4 regions of the Paenibacillus hamazuiensis genome follow, and region 1 is predicted to be linked to each of the others. Evidence: predicted binding sites of a transcription regulator. Region 1 holds the regulator's gene; each other region holds the start of a gene.

Region 1 (4,055 bases):
GACGCTGCAGGGCATCGAAAGCAACCTTTATTTGAATCTGAACGATGTATCGAAGAAGCTCGACAAGATGTTAAGCGAGCTGAAAGAGGTTCAGGAGGAATATGAGGTGCAGAGTGTAGTAACGGACCTTGGTGGCAGCGGCAAAGAGCTTACGCGCCACAAGGATGCGCTGCATTTCTTTATGAATATGACCGACGATACGTACGTGTACTGGCTGGAGGCGAGCCCGACAATGAAGGCAAAATCGCTTCAGCTGTTCAGCGTACCGATGGACGTAAGTCCGATGCTGAAGGAATATTTCTTCGACGCGAAGGAAAGCGTCGTAATGACCTCCGCTACGCTGTCGGTAGACAAGTCGTTTCAATATACGTGCGAGCAGCTTGGACTCGGAACCGAAGATAACGGAGGGAAGCTGAAAACGGTCATGCTGCCATCGCCTTTTAATTACCGGCAGCAGGCGTTAGTCGTCATTCCGCGGGATTTCCCAAGCCTCAAGGGGATGGGCAGCGAGGCCGTTTTCGTGGAAAAGCTTGTCGATTCGCTCTCCGACATCGCGGTGGAGACCAACGGGCGCATGCTCGTGTTGTTCACGTCCAACCGGATGCTGAAGGCGACGCACCCGGGCCTTAAGGATCGGCTGACCGCGCATGGCATTCAGGTGCTCGGTCAAGGCGTCGACAGCAGCAATCGCAGCAAGCTGACGCGGATGTTCCAAAGCCACCCGGCATGCGTGCTGCTCGGCACGAGCAGCTTCTGGGAAGGCGTGGATATTCCGGGAGAAGCGCTCACCTGCCTTGCGATCGTTCGGCTTCCGTTCCAGCCCCCGAATCACCCGCTCGTCGAGGCGAAAACGGAGTTTTTGAAAAAGCAGAACTTAAATCCGTTTATGAAGCTTTCGGTGCCCCAGGCGGTGATCCGGTTCAAGCAAGGGTTCGGCCGATTGGTTAGGACTGCGGGTGACAAAGGCATTGTGGTCATTTATGACACGAGAGTGATCGATACGAATTACGGCCGTTACTTTCTGTACTCGCTGCCGGGACCGAAAATCGAGCATATGCCGACGACCCAGCTCGTTTCGCGGATTAAGCAATGGATGGGAGAGCATGAACAATGAAAACGCCGAAAATTTCCGAAGCCGTCGTCCGGCGGCTTCCGATATATTTACGTTTTTTGAACGAGCTCAGCATGAAAAACGTGCATACCGTTTCCTCGCAGGATCTGGGGCACAAGCTTGACCTGAACCCGGCGCAGATCCGCAAAGATCTCGCCTATTTCGGGGAGTTCGGGAAAAAGGGGATCGGTTACGACGTCGATTATTTGATTGAAAAAATACGGCAAATTTTGAAGCTGGACAAGCTTATTTCCGTAGCTCTGGTCGGTGCGGGCAACCTGGGACGGGCGCTTTGCAATTATAACGTTTATTTAAAGGATAACATGAAAATCGTCGCTGTGTTTGATGCGCATCAGGCCAAGGTCGGGGAGCAGATCAACAATTTGTTTGTGCAGCCGATGCAGGAGCTTTCCGAGACGATTAAACGGCTGCACGTGCGGATCGGCATCATCACGGTGCCGGCCCCGGAGGCGCAAAATGTCGCCAATCAGTTCGTCGAAGCCGGGGTTGAGGCGATACTGAACTTTGCTCCGGTGATTATTAAAGTTCCGAGTACGGTACGGGTCCATCATGCGGATCTCACGGCGGAACTGCAAAGTTTGGCGTATTATTTGGACAAATGAAAATCACTCCATAAATCAAAGGCACCCCCTAAAATCAAAGGGCACCCCCTAAATCCCCCTCTAGGGGGACCCCAGGCTTCCGTAGCTGGCTTTGCTCCGCAAAGCCCTTAAGGCGCTCGGGCGCCCTGGACCCGCCCTCCGGGAGCTCATGCTCGCTTCTAGTTCGCGTCTGCCCGACATGGATTTTGGGCTTCACTCAAAAATCCTATATCGGGCACGCTTTACTTTGGGAGCGATGATTTGGGAGCGGATGCGTGCCTCGTGCCCGCGTATGTTTGCCATGGTTTTGCTGGCGCAAAACCTATGGCCGACACGCTGTACTATGCCCATGTATCGATCATGTCAATACGAAAAAGGCTTGTTCTAATAGAACAAGCCGAAGATGATTTTATATATGATATAGGACAGCACGATGCTGATCGGAATGGTAATGACCCAGGTCATTACCATTTTTGTTACGACCGACCATTTGACGTCGTAAAACCTCATGACGCTTCCTGTGCCGATGATCGATGAGGAAATGACGTGTGTGGTGGACAATGGCATGCCCATGGCGGTGGACGTTTGGATAACGATCGACGAGTTCAAATCCGAAGCGAAGCCGTTGATCGGTTCGATCTTGATCAGCTTTTTGCTCACCGTATTGATGATCCGCCATCCGCCGATCGACGTTCCAAGCCCCATAGCCGTAGCAGCAAGCAGTTTAACCCATAAGGGGACCTGCAGATCTTGCTGGACGCCGGTGGCGACCAGCGCGAATACGATGACGCCCATCGCCTTTTGCGCGTCATTGCCGCCGTGCGAGAAGGACAGGAGGCCCGCTGAAAAAATTTGCAGCGTGCGGAACACCCTGTTCAGCTTGGAGCGGGAGCTGTTGCCTCCGCTGATGATAAGCAGCTTGATGATCCACATGATGACGAAGCCGGTACCGAACGCGACAATCGGAGACAAAATCAATATTTCGATGATTTCAATAAATCCCTTCCAATTGACGAAATCGACTCCGGCGCCGGCGATGACGGCGCCTGCCAGAGATCCGATCAACGTGTGTGAGGAGGATGAAGGAATTCCGAAATACCATGTCAACAGGTTCCAAATAATCGCAGCGAGCAGGGCTGCAATAACGATTGGCATACCGTTCGGAATATTGGCCGGGTTCGCAATTTTCCCGCCGACCGTCTTGGCGACCTCCGAGGAAAATACAGCGCCGACGAAGTTAAGGATGGCCGCTCCGAACACCGCGACTCTCGGCGATAAGGCGCGGGTGGAAATCGACGTTGCAATGGCATTCGCCGTATCGTGAAACCCGTTGATGAAATCGAAGAGCAGCGCCAGTATGACAATAAATACAAGTAGGGTAAGCATGGTTTCCTCCTGATCTAACAACCCTTAAGAATAGCGGAGCACGACACTCTCCAAGATGTTCGCGACATCCTCGCACGCGTCGGTTGTTTGTTCCAGACGCTCGTATATCTCTTTCAGCTTAAAATCGTGATAAGGGTCTGTCGGGTGGAGGAAAATTTGCCTGATGCCTTCCCTCATAAGCGTATCGCCTTCGTTTTCAAGACTGTTGATTTGCACCGTATGCTCGGTGAGCTGCATGTACTTTTTGCGGGCAAGCAGCTTGAAAGCGTCCAAAATGTGTTGGCACGACTGGACGATGACGGCGGAGAAATCTTTCATAAACTTGTCGGTTTTTTGTACGTTCATATAATCGAAACGGGCGATCGTCGCTTCAATTCCGTCCATCACGTCGTCCAATTTGGAGGCGAGCTCGAGAATATCCTCGCGGTCAAGCGGAGTAATAAACGTCTTGTTCAAGCCTTTGAAGATTTGATGCGTTATCTGGTCTCCCCTATGCTCCAGGTCTTTCAGCTCGGGATAAAAGCTCGCCGGCGGCTTGTCCCCCATCATGGCGTTACGGAACATTTGCGCCCCCTCCAGCGTGTTTTCCGCTGATTTGATGAGAAGCAGCAGGAAATCGGTATCATTCTTTTTGGCAAAAAGCACTGGTTAACCCCCCGTTCATAATGTGAAAACTATGTAGAACCGTGCAGAAATTTACACAAAATTAAAAATACCATACCCGATCCCCGAAAAGCAATCCTAGTTTGCCCCTTTCAAATTATGTTCATGTGTGCCGCTTTATGAGGCTTGGAACATCGACTTTCTTGATTTTATGCGGTGGAAAAGGTACATTGAAAAGGGAGTTTTTCTACATATATGGAAGAAGGGATTTTGACCTTTATGGCTAAAACGCTGATCACCAACGGATTATTTGTTACAATGAACGAAGACAAGCCGGTTATCTCCGGTTATAT
Region 2 (4,055 bases), 6.2 Mb from region 1:
CTTCCATTTGTGTACGTGCTGGCGGTATCTTTTACGAGCCCGACGGAAGCGGCCAAGGGCGGCATCATCCTGTTTCCGAAGGAATGGTCGCTATCCGCTTACAAATATATTTTCTCGACGGACACGCTGTTTCGAAGCATGCTCGTCTCGATATACATCACGGTGGTAGGAACGATGATCAACCTGCTGCTTACCTCTCTGATGGCCTACCCGCTGGCCAAGCAGCATTTGGAAGGGCGTCGCACCATTTTGCTGGGCGTGTTGTTCACCATGCTGTTCAGCGGCGGATTGATCCCGACTTATTTTGTCGTCAAAAATCTGCACATGATCGATACGTTTTGGTCTCTTATGATTCCGGGCGCAATCAGCGCGTTTAACCTGATTGTCTTGAAAAATTTTTTCTCCCAAATTCCCGACGGGTTGGAGGATGCCGCCAAAATCGACGGCTGCAGCGATGTAGGGGTGTTGTTTCGCATCGTGCTTCCGCTGTCGATGCCGGCCATGGCGACGTTCGCTTTGTTTTATGCGGTGGCGCACTGGAATCAGTTTTTTAACGCGGTCCTTTACATCAACGACAATACGAAGTGGCCGATTCAGGTGCTGCTGCGCGAGATCGTCATTTTGGCGCAAAGCCGTATCGGGGATACGAGCATCGACGAGGTCGATATTCAGCCTTTGACGATCCGCATGGCGGTGATCGTGTTCGCCACCTTGCCGATATTGATCGTGTATCCGTTTTTGCAGAAGCATTTCACCAAAGGCGTTCTTCTAGGTTCGGTCAAAGGTTAAGCGGTTGCAGTGCAATGGCAAGCTATGAATCCCGCGTGCTTGGCAAAGGGGAGGAAATAGATCATAAAAAAATGGAGGGTTCGACATGAAAAAGAAACAGATGGCTTTGACGATGGGGACCGTCATGCTGCTTTCGTCGGTGTTATCGGCATGCAGCGGGGAAAAGACGGCGGAAGGCGGCAAGCAAGGAGCCGCGAAGGACGACAATACGCCTTACCCGATGACGATCGTGATCAACCAGGTCGGCGAGATTCCGCCCAAGGGCAACGACATGGAAAAAGCGATGGCGGAATATACCCATACGGATTTGCAGTTTCAATGGATTCCCGCCTCCAGCTACGATGAGAAAGTCAATGTGATGATCGCTTCGGGCGAGCTTCCGCAGCTGATCAAGCTCAATTACAATGCAACGGTCATCGGAGCGCTGAAGGCGGACCTGTTTTGGGAAATCGGGCCTTACTTGAAGGAATTTAAGAATTTGTCGGCGCAAAATCAGCAATTTTACGATAACATTTCCGTGAACGGGAAAATATACGGCGTTCCTTTGTTCCGCGATCTGGGCAGATCCGTCGTGCATTACCGGAAGGATTGGTTCGACCAGGCCGGGCTGCAGGTGCCGAAGACGCTGGACGACTGGTACAACGTGATCAAGACGATGACGTCCGGCGACCCGGATAAAAACGGGAAAAACGATACTTACGGATTCATGATGGATAAAAAGTACAACGTAAACGCTGACTCTACTTTGACCCGTTTCTCGGTAAGCCAGGGCGGCCCGAACAAGTGGAAGGTGGAGAGCGACGGAAGCTTTACCCCTGAATTTGTGACCGAGCCTTTTTTCCAAACGATGAAGTTATTCCGCAAGCTGTATGAGGAAAAGCTGATCAATCAGGACTTTGCCGTCGTCGATGTTGCGGAAATCGATAAAGTCTACGAGTCCGGGCGCGCCGCGATTCGAATTTCGGGAGGCAACGCGCAGAGCTGGCAGGATAAAATCAGCAAAGTCGTGCCGACCGCGGTCATCGATAACGCTCCGTTCGAAGGCCCGAATGGCCGAAGAGTTCCCGGGGAAAGCGGCAACAACGGATTTCTGGCCATCCCGAAAAGCAGCGTGAAGTCGGTGGACGAGATGAAAAAGGTGTTGACGTTCCTGGATAAGCTGATGGATCCGAAAATGGCGACGCTGCTCGTCAAAGGGATTGAAGGCAAGCATTGGAAGGACGATGGAGAATTTACGGTGCCGCTCGACCGCGATGCGGATGTCAAAGAAGTGAAGCCGTACCGGGATACGCTGCCGCAGCGGAACGAGAATTACAATATCGCCAAGCCGATGAAGCAGCCCGAGCTGTTCCGCAAAAACCAAAAGATCGGCAGAGAAAACGAGCAGTATATCGTCCCGAACCCGGCGCTGACGCTGGACTCCGCAACGTTCTCCGAACGGGGCAAAGATCTGGAGCAAATGATCAGCGACGCCGAAACCAAATTCATTATGGGCAAACTCGACGAGGCCGGCTGGAAGGCCGAGATCGAGAAATGGAGAAAAGCCGGCGGCGACAAGATGGCTCAGGAGTACAAGGAAGCATACGCGAAGACACAGAAAAAATAATCGAAGGGGCTGCCGCCAGCGAATCTCCGCTTGGCGGTGTTCCTTTTTTTGACTCATGTGATTTATTTCACATACTGTTTCAAAGTTCCGTGTTACATTATAGATGTAAGGACGAAGCAAACACTAATATGTGAATAAATTCACATTAAAAGGAGACGATGATCATGATGAAATTTCTGAGAGAGAACGTATATGCCGCCGCCGTGCTGCTGCTGCTCCGACTGTACGTAGGGTATGAATGGATAACGGCGGGTTGGCATAAGCTGACCGGCGGGTTCGACGCCACGGGATTTATTAAAAACGCCGTTACCAAGCCGATCGTCGACAAAGCGACAAACGAGCTTGTTTACCCGACCTTCACCGCATTCCTGGAGCATTTCGCCCTGCCGAACGCCAAGCTGTTTAACTTCATCATTCCGCTTGGCGAAACGCTGGTCGGGCTCGGACTGATCCTCGGCTGCCTGACAACGGCCGCCGCCTTCTTCGGACTGCTGATGAACTTCATGTTCCTGTTCGCAGGAACCGTAAGCACGAACCCGTGGCTGATCCTGCTCGGAGGCATCCTCTTCCTGGCCGGTGCCAATGCCGGACGATTCGGCGTTGACTTCTACCTGATGCCGTACCTGCGCCGGCTGCTGCACAAAAAGAACTGGCACAACAAAAACGTCGACGGCACTCCCACCCCGGCGCACACCTAGGAGTCTGTCCGACGGAAGGGATTTTGTGAATTTTTATTCAATAGATGTATGGAGGGGAGGGAATTGCCTCGGAAAGTTTACGGCCGCCTTTGAAATCAAGTTGTTACATCGGACTAATATTAATAAAACAACTTGATTTCAAGAGCGGTGGAGAGGCAATCCCTTACACGGAATACACTTCATTGAATAAAAATTCACCGATCTTGCTTCGTCGGACAGACTCCTAGCAGCCGCTTCAAACATACAATAATGAAAGGTCATGGACCGAAGGCCCATGGCTTTTTTGTTTCCGAGGAAAACAGGAAATCATGCAAAGCAAATTGCCCAGTCAGCCAAGGAGGCCTCCCCCAAAAGCAGCATTTTTCGACGATTTCTTTCCTTGTATGCCCTTACAAACTGACTTACAATAGAAGCAAGCGCATTGTTTTTTTGGAGGTATCGGTATGTGGAAAATCAAACGCAGGGCCAGCGGCCATCGTCTGTTTCTACGCCTCATGGTGCCGAACATGTTGTTTTTGCTGCTTCCGCTTCTTGTGGGGTGGGTCATTTACAACAAAACTCTGGTCGAGATGGAGAAGGAAGTCACGGCCGGCAACATGCATCTGCTGCGGATGAGCCGCGATATTTTGGACCGCCGGGTCTCGGAAATCGGCACCATAGCCATGCAGCTGGCGGCCGATACGAGAATTATGCAGTTTCAAACGGTGACCGAGCCGTTTAAGGGAGCTAACACCTACAAGATTTTGGAAACGCGCAAAAGCATTTATAACCACAGTTTGACCAACAATTTTCTGTTCAACTACTTCGTGATTTACAAAAACAGCGACCTCGTTCTCGCCGAAGACTCTACGTATACGCTCTCCGACTTTTACAACAATTTCCGGGTCGGCCAGATGGACCGGCAATCGTGGAAAAGCTTGTTTACGGACTCGTTTTATCATCAAAAAGTGTTTCCCGCCCAG
Region 3 (4,055 bases), 4.5 Mb from region 1:
CGCAAATTCGTATTCCTCCCGCTTGCTCAGGCTGACATCAAATATGGATAAATGACGCCTCAGCTCCTCGTAGCCTTTTTCCAGCCCTTTCGCATCCCGTTTGAGCCCGACATAACGGAGCATCACCTTCTGCAGCTTGAGCCGCTTCTCGACGATCGGCTGGATCGCGCTTTCCTTGCGGTGACCGGTTTCCTTTATTTGCGGCGTTTTCGTCACGAGATCCAGCTTGTTAATGCGCTCCACGATTCTTCGCCCGAACACGATAGCCTCGGAGAGCGAATTGCTGGCGAGCCGGTTCGCCCCGTGCACCCCCGTCGACGATACTTCCCCGCATGCAAAAAGCCGCTTTACGGCCGTTTCGCCGTACAGGTCCGTTTCGACGCCTCCCATCATATAGTGCGCCGCCGGTGCCACGGGTATCCAGTCCGAGGCGAGGTCCAAACCGTATTTCAGGCATACTTCATAAATGGTTGGGAAGCGGTGCTTGACCGTTTCTTCCGATTCGTGCGTAAAGTCGATGTAGACAAACGTCGATTTGGTCCGTTCCATTTCGCTTACGATCGCCCTTGCCACGATGTCGCGCGGCGCCAGCTCAAGCTGCGGATGATAGTTTTCCATAAACCGTTCGCCGTTGATGTTCCGCAAAACCGCTCCCTCGCCGCGCACCGCTTCGGAGATCAGAAACCGCGGCGCTCCCGGATAACATAAAGCGGTCGGGTGAAACTGAATGAACTCCATGTCCCGTATGAGCGCTCCGGCCCGGTAAGCGATGGCGATGCCGTCGCCCGTGGCAATGTCCGGATTCGTCGTATACCGGTACAGCTGTCCGGTTCCGCCGCTGCAAAGAATCGTCGCTTTGCCCTGCACGTAAACGCGCGACCCGTCCGGCTTCTGTACAAGCGCGCCGGTGCATTCTCCGTCTTCCGTAATCAAATCGATGACAAAATGGTCGTCCCACAGCACGATGTTCGGGTCCATTTTCGTCTTTTCGGAAAGCGCCCTGACAATTTCCGCTCCGGTAGCGTCCCCATGGGCATGCAATATTCGTCTTTGGCTGTGCGCCCCTTCCTTCGTCAAGGCGAATTCGCCGTCTTCCAGGTCGAATTGCGTTCCCATGCGGATCAGATCCTTCACGCCGGCAGGGCCTTCGTGAACGAGCACGTCCACCGCTTTCGGATCGCATAAGCCCGCTCCGGCCATAAGCGTATCCTGTATATGGTATTCCGGCGAGTCCTCGTCGGAGATGACCGCTGCAATTCCTCCCTGCGCATAGCGGGTATTGCTGTCGAGCAGAGATTTTTTCGTAATCATCATCACTTTGTTGGATTCGCTCGCTTTAATCGCGGTAAAAAGACCGGCGATGCCCGCGCCGATCACAATAACGTCCGTATGTACATGAGGGATGGAGTTCAGATCGAAATCTATCAAATATCGGGGTATCATACCGTCACCTGTTCTATACAAGGAAGTAGCGCATGCTACTTCACCTGTAGCATGCGCTCCAGCGATAATTTGGCTTTCTCTGCCACATCTTGAGGGACGTGAATTTGCGGCTGCATCGTTTCCAAGCAGCGCACAACTTTTTTCAGGTTGTTCACTTTCATGTTCGGGCAAACCAAATATTTGGTGGCAAAATGGAATTTTTTATGAGGGCTGTCCAGTCTGAGCTGGTATCCGGTGCCGTCTTCGGTGCCGACGATAAATTCCTGGCAATCCGATTCTTTGCAATACTTGATGATCGCCGTCGTGCTGCCGACAAAGTCACCCATCTTGACCACTTCCGGACGGCATTCGGGATGAACGACAAACTGGGCATTCGGGTATTGCGCCTTCATTTCCTCGACGTCTTTGACCGTCAACATATCGTGCGTATTGCAATAGCCTTCCCAAATGATCATCTTTTTGTTCGTGTGCTTGGAGACGTAATCGCCCAAATTTTTATCAGGGACCCAGATCACTTCGTCGCCGGGCACTGAGTTGACGACCTTCACGGCATTGGCCGATGTGCAGCATATGTCGGTTTCCGATTTAACGTCCGCCGATGAATTGATATAAGTAACGACGGTGGCGTTCGGATGTTTTTTCTTCAGCGCTCGGAGTCCGTCGACATTCACCATATCGGCCATCGGGCAACCCGCACGTTCGTCGGGGATCAGCACGGTTTTGTTCGGAGCTAATATTTTGGCGCTTTCCCCCATAAAATGAACTCCACAAAATACGATGACATCCGCGTCGGTTGACGCAGCCTTCTGGGCAAGCAAAAACGAATCGCCCCTGAAATCGGCCACTTCCTGGATTTCATCCCGCTGGTAATAATGCGCCAAAATGATCGCATTTCTTTCTTTCTTCAGCTGGGCCAGACGTTCCTTGAGTTCCCGGTTCTGTTCGGCCTTGCGCTCGAGCGCCAGAGCTTCCATCAGGTTACACCGTCCTTTTAGACAATAACTAATGCCCCCCGTTAGCAAGGACAGTTAGTGAAATTGTTCACAAATATTTAAGATTTAGTATTAATTTACACAACTTTAATACCCAGTGTCAACGGGCAAATATGGTTAAAAAGCGCAGAATTTCGGGCTCGCTCGGACTGTACAGTAATGCTGCTTGGTTTGGGTATAGTTTTGGTCAAAATGAGGGGGATTAGACGGGGCGGCGGAGTGAAAAAGTTGTAAATTCCATTGGCACGTTGGAAGCAGAGATACGACTTAGTGTGTTCAAAAAGGGTTGATTACGCTACGGCGAAGGGTAGTGTTTTACGAAAATCGTATTATCCTTAACGTTATAGCTGAAGTATACCCTATAGCCGTGAACCAAGATACGACGTGTATCCGCCCATGGGCCTTTTTTGTATTCCTTATATCCTTCATAAAGACCAATGCCGGTCAATCGCGTTTGAATAGCTGTTATCAATGAATTTGAAACTGAATTGTCTCTTCCTGGGAAAAATGAACGCTTCGTATATTGGTGATTTTCTTCAAAACGGTTTGGGAAAAGATAACCTTGTTCATTGTTTAGAGTGATAATTACGGACATATTGAAATGCCTCTTCAGGCGAATAAACTTTTCCCTCCGCTAGATCTTCCTCCGACTTAAGGAGCATTTGTTGAAGTTCTGGGTCCTCTTCAATTTCGGCCATAACATCATTCACTGGACCGAATTCATCGGGGAGTAGTGTCATTCGAACCTCTTTGCCATTTATATTAGCAAAAAAATAACGGCAGCCGGATGAACCGGCTGCCGTGTGGGTTATTGCTTGTTTTCGTCATCCGGAGATGACGGTTTGTCGAAATCGAGCTTGTTGTTGTCGGCCTGCTGGCTTTGGCCTTGGATGTTGACCTTCACATCGCCTTCGCCGTCTCCGAGCTTGCCTTCTTCAAGCAGCTGCTTGATTTCTTCCTTCTCGAGAGTTTCTTTCTCGAGCAGCGTATTGGCGATCAGGTGAACCTGATCGGCATGCTTTTGCAAAATATCTTTCGCGCGCTCGTAGCATTCGCGGGTCATTCTCTGCATTTCCTGGTCAATTTCATACGCGATCGCATCGCTGTAGTTTTGCTCATGCCCAATATCGCGGCCGAGGAAAACTTGGCCCTGCGACTGACCGAATTGCATCGGCCCGAGCTTGTCGCTCATGCCGTATTCGGTGATCATCTTACGGATGATCGTCGTCGCACGCTGGAAGTCGCTGTAAGCGCCTGTACCGATTTCACCGATAAACATTTCCTCGGATACACGTCCGGCAAGCAGGCCGGTGACTTTGTCCAGCAGCTCGTTTTTCGTATTCATCATCCGGTCTTCGCCTTCTTTAGGCAGCATCATAACGTAGCCGCCGGCGCGACCTCTCGGGACGATCGTCACTTTATGCACCATCTCGGCGTTCTCGCAGTAATAACCGACGATGGTATGGCCAGCCTCGTGGTAAGCGACCATTTTCTTTTCGCGCTCGCTGATAACGCGGCTTTTCTTCTGCGTACCTACGATAACGCGGTCAAACGCTTCGTCGAGCTCGCTGGGCGAAATATCCTTGCGGTTGCGGCGCGCTGCGATCAGAGCCGCTTCGT
Region 4 (4,055 bases), 6.5 Mb from region 1:
TGGTTAACGACCGGGTTCATGCTTGTCACCGGGGTATTGATTCCGGTTTCTGCTTTTCTAATAGAAAAATTTTCGACAAGAAGACTGTTTATTACTGCCATGTGCCTGTTTGCGTCCGGGACATTGATGGCTGCTCTTGCACCAAACTTTCCTGTTTTATTATTCGGGAGGATTCTACAGGCGGTAAGTGACGGGCTCATGCTTCCGTTAATGCAAACGATCTTTTTAATGATTTTTCCTGTTAAGCAACGTGGGTCAGCAATGGGTATGGTGGGACTGGTAATGGCTTTTGCTCCTGCGATTGGACCGACACTTTCCGGTTGGGTTGTCGGTAACTTTTCATGGCGAGCCCTCTTTTATATGATTTTCCCAATTGCTGTACTTATAATCATGTTTGCTTCGTTTATGCTTGAAAATGTTACCAAAATAACCCGTCCAAAAATTGATATTATGTCTATTATTTTGTCATCCCTTGGATTTGGAGGATTGTTGTACGGCTTCAGCAGCGCAGGTAATCATGCCTGGAACAGTTCAGAAGTGGTCATTGCTTTGATTGCCGGTACGGTCGCAATTGGTTTGTTTATTTGGCGGCAGCTGGCTGTTGAAAAACCGATGCTTGAGTTCAGAGTGTTAAAAAACTGGACCTTCTCATTGACCTTATTTATCGGTATGGTTGTTATGGTGACGATGATCGGCGTAGAGCTTTTTCTTCCGCTTTATATACAAACGGCAAGAGGCTTTACACCGCTTGAATCGGGTTTGCTCCTGTTACCCGGTGCGATTGTGATGGGGATTATGTCGCCGATTACCGGGAGGATCTTTGATAAGATCGGAGCACGACCGTTGGCTCTTATTGGTTCGGTTATCTTAGTAGGTATGACGTTCTTGTTCGGTAACATGACCGCTTCAACGCCATACTTCTATATGATGGTCATTTACGCCATACGAATGTTCGGAATATCTCTTATGATGATGCCAGTCATGACGGCTGGATTAAACCAACTGCCTGACCATTTGATTCCACATGGAACCGCGATAAGTAACACGTTGACGCAAATGGCCGCTTCTGTTGGAGCAGCCTTGCTGGTTACGGTTATGACGAACAATACAGCGGCTGCCGTGCAGCAAAAACTTCCCAATCCAATGATTCATGGGGTCTCAGCTGCCTTTACGTTCTCCACCGTTCTGGCATTCTTTGCTTTAGTATTATCATTCTTTATAAAACCGATGAAAATATCACAGAAAGAAGTTACACAAGACGAAGGCGGTTCTGCTACTGAAAGCTAAACCGGGTCTGCGCGCTGCCAAGCGCACAAAAGTCCGCGAACTTCGCGGACTTTTTAGCATTTATATTACTCATCTTTGTTATACTAGCTTAATAAAGCTGAATTGATTGGACCGCCTAATGGCGGTTTTTTTGATAACTTTTGTATGCGAATTTATGTATATTTATTTATTTTCTCATTAATTGTGAAAATATTTCTCATCAATTATGAAAAAATTATTTCTAATTATGACAACACACACCTCGACACCACTCCGTCAAAAATCTTTCACCACCCCATCACAATTGCTGTGAAAAAAATCACATACAATACTGTAAAATAATACATAGATCAACCGCATAGTATCCTTGAGAAGGAGTTGATTGCGATGCTGCCTTACGATCCCGTTCTGTACAGCCGCATTCTGACCGGAGTGACCTTGGGGTTTCACATCATTTTCGCGACGATCGGCGTCGGCGTGCCGGTGATGATTGCCATTGCCGAGTGGCTCGGCATTCGCCGCAAAGATCCTTATTACACGCTGATGGCCCGGCGCTGGGCGCGCGGCTTCGTTATTACCGTCGCGGTCGGCGTCGTGACCGGTACGGCAATTGGGCTGCAGCTCAGCCTGCTGTGGCCCAGCTTCATGCAAATCGCCGGACAGGCTATCGCGCTGCCGCTGTTTATGGAGACGTTCGCCTTTTTCTTCGAGGCGATCTTTCTCGGCATTTATCTTTATACGTGGGACCGGTTCCGGAATCCTTGGGTGCATTTCGCCTTCGTCATCCCGGTTGTGCTCGGGTCTTCGGCATCGGCCTTCTTCATTACGGCGGTCAACGCCTTCATGAATACGCCGCAGGGCTTTGAGCTGGCCGGGCGCACGATCATCAACATCGACCCGATCAAGGCGATGTTTAACCCGGCTACGCCGACGAAGACGGCCCACGTGCTCTCGTCCGCATATATGACCAGCGCGTTCGTGCTGGCGTCGATTGCCGCTTTTGCGATACTGGGAGGCCGGAAGCATCCTTATTATAAAAAAGCGCTCAAGCTCACGATGATCGCAGCGCTCGTGTTTTCCGCACTGACCGCTTTCATCGGCGACTTGTCCGGCAAGTTTCTGGCGAAGTACCAGCCGGAGAAGCTTGCGGCAGCCGAGTGGCATTTTGAAACGACGGAGCAAGCTCCGCTCATATTAGGCGGCGTGCTCGGTCCGAACAACGAGGTCCGCTACGCGATCAAAATTCCGTACGCGCTCAGCATTTTGGCGCACGGCGACCCGAATGCGACCGTGCAGGGCCTGAACGAATTTGATCCTGATAAGCTGCCGCCGCTGCGCACGCATTACTTTTTCGACGCGATGGTCGTTATCGGCGGATTTCTTCTGGTATTATCTCTCTTCTTCTGGCTCAGTATCCGTAAAACAGGACGTTTCGCCCATAACCGTCTGATTTTGCGCTGCATCGTCGCTGCCGGACCACTCGCCATGCTGGCGATCGAATGCGGCTGGATTTTCACCGAAGTCGGCCGCCAGCCGTGGATACTGCGCGGCTACATGACGACGCAGGCCGGCGCGACGACCTCCGATCACGTTGACGTGATGCTGCTGCTGTTCTCGGCGTTATACGCGATTCTTGCTGCGACTTCGATCAGCGTGCTCGGCAAAATGTTCCGGCGCAACACGGCGGAACAGGAGCTGATCGCCAGAGGCATCGAAAGGGGGCCGCGCACATGAATTACGAGCTGCTCGGCATCAGCGTGCTTTGGATTTTTTTGTACGGCTATTTGATTGTCGCCTCCATCGATTTCGGGGCAGGCTTCTTCAGCTTTTACAGCATGCTGACGAAGGAGCGCCATCTGATTCACGGCGTGATTGAACGCTATTTGTCGCCCGTATGGGAAGTGACGAACGTGTTTTTGATCTTTTTCTTCGTCGGGATGGTCGGCTTTTTTCCGGATACGGCTTATTATTTGGGCACGACGCTGCTCATTCCGGGCAGCATCGCGATCATTCTGATCGCGCTCCGCGGCTCGTATTACGCCTTCAGCACCTACGGCGCCAAGGACAACAAGCTGTATATGTTCGTGTACGGCGCAAGCGGTCTGCTCATTCCCGCCTCCCTGTCCATGGTGCTGACCATCTCCGAAGGCGGCTTTATCGAAGAGAAAGCCGGCAAGCTGACGCTGCTGTACGACAAACTGCTTGCCAGTCCGTATGCCTGGTCCGTCGTACTGCTTGCGATCGTCAGCATTTTGTACATTTCGGCCGTGTTCCTTACGTTTTACGCGGACCGTGCAAGAGACTTTGCGGCGCTTCAGGTTGTACGCAAATATGCCTTCGCCTGGAGCGTGCCGACGATCTTAAGCAGCCTGCTCGTATTTTTCTCGATCCATCGGCATAACCCGGACCATTTTGCAAAAATGATGGATCTTGCCTGGATGTTTGTGCTTTCGTTTCTCTGCTTCCTCGGCGCGATCCGGCTCATTTGGCAGGGGCGGCGCTACGGAACGGCATTTGTGCTGGTGATGCTGCAGTTTGCTCTCGCTTTTTTCGGATACGGGGCCGCACATTTGCCTTATATCGTATATCCGTTTGTGACGATTCACGAGAGCATTACCAGTCCGACGATGGCGCTGGCGCTGGTAATGGCCTTCATAGCCGGACTTTTGCTGCTTATTCCATCGCTCGTCCTGCTCATGCGCCTGTTCCTGTTCGATGCCGATTATGTGCAGGGGAAAAAGAAATGAATCGCCAATCGGCGCGATTCGTTAGCTGCCTCCGTACAGGCG

The links. The regulator Rex, encoded in region 1, represses fermentation and respiration genes when NADH is low (regulators of the CRP and FNR family bind a similar motif). The targets are predictions, from matches to a motif close to TTGTGAAATATTTCACAA.
Region 2: the regulator Rex is predicted to act here: its motif matches at 2,524-2,541, upstream of MYS68_RS36145 (DoxX family membrane protein).
Region 3: the regulator Rex is predicted to act here: its motif matches at 2,473-2,490, upstream of nadA (quinolinate synthase NadA).
Region 4: the regulator Rex is predicted to act here: its motif matches at 1,574-1,591, upstream of MYS68_RS37235 (cytochrome ubiquinol oxidase subunit I).

Annotation. Positions count from the first base shown of each region.
Region 1 is NZ_JALRMO010000001.1:2,006,423-2,010,477, forward strand. Features, by position in the region: gene dinG (ATP-dependent DNA helicase DinG) at 1-1,114, shown strand, start outside; gene MYS68_RS08775 (redox-sensing transcriptional repressor Rex) at 1,111-1,734, shown strand; gene MYS68_RS08780 (inorganic phosphate transporter) at 2,098-3,099, opposite strand; gene MYS68_RS08785 (DUF47 domain-containing protein) at 3,124-3,744, opposite strand; gene MYS68_RS08790 (amidohydrolase) at 3,982-4,055, shown strand, end outside.
Region 2 is NZ_JALRMO010000001.1:8,175,755-8,179,809, forward strand. Features, by position in the region: gene MYS68_RS36135 (carbohydrate ABC transporter permease) at 1-789, shown strand, start outside; gene MYS68_RS36140 (extracellular solute-binding protein) at 875-2,395, shown strand; gene MYS68_RS36145 (DoxX family membrane protein) at 2,557-3,093, shown strand; gene MYS68_RS36150 (helix-turn-helix domain-containing protein) at 3,537-4,055, shown strand, end outside.
Region 3 is NZ_JALRMO010000001.1:6,539,593-6,543,647, forward strand. Features, by position in the region: gene nadB (L-aspartate oxidase) at 1-1,443, opposite strand, end outside; gene nadA (quinolinate synthase NadA) at 1,479-2,417, opposite strand; gene MYS68_RS28655 (hypothetical protein) at 2,731-3,030, opposite strand; gene ftsH (ATP-dependent zinc metalloprotease FtsH) at 3,244-4,055, opposite strand, start outside.
Region 4 is NZ_JALRMO010000001.1:8,502,996-8,507,050, reverse strand. Features, by position in the region: gene MYS68_RS37240 (DHA2 family efflux MFS transporter permease subunit) at 1-1,287, shown strand, start outside; gene MYS68_RS37235 (cytochrome ubiquinol oxidase subunit I) at 1,654-3,000, shown strand; gene MYS68_RS37230 (cytochrome d ubiquinol oxidase subunit II) at 2,997-4,013, shown strand; gene MYS68_RS37225 (diguanylate cyclase domain-containing protein) at 4,035-4,055, opposite strand, start outside.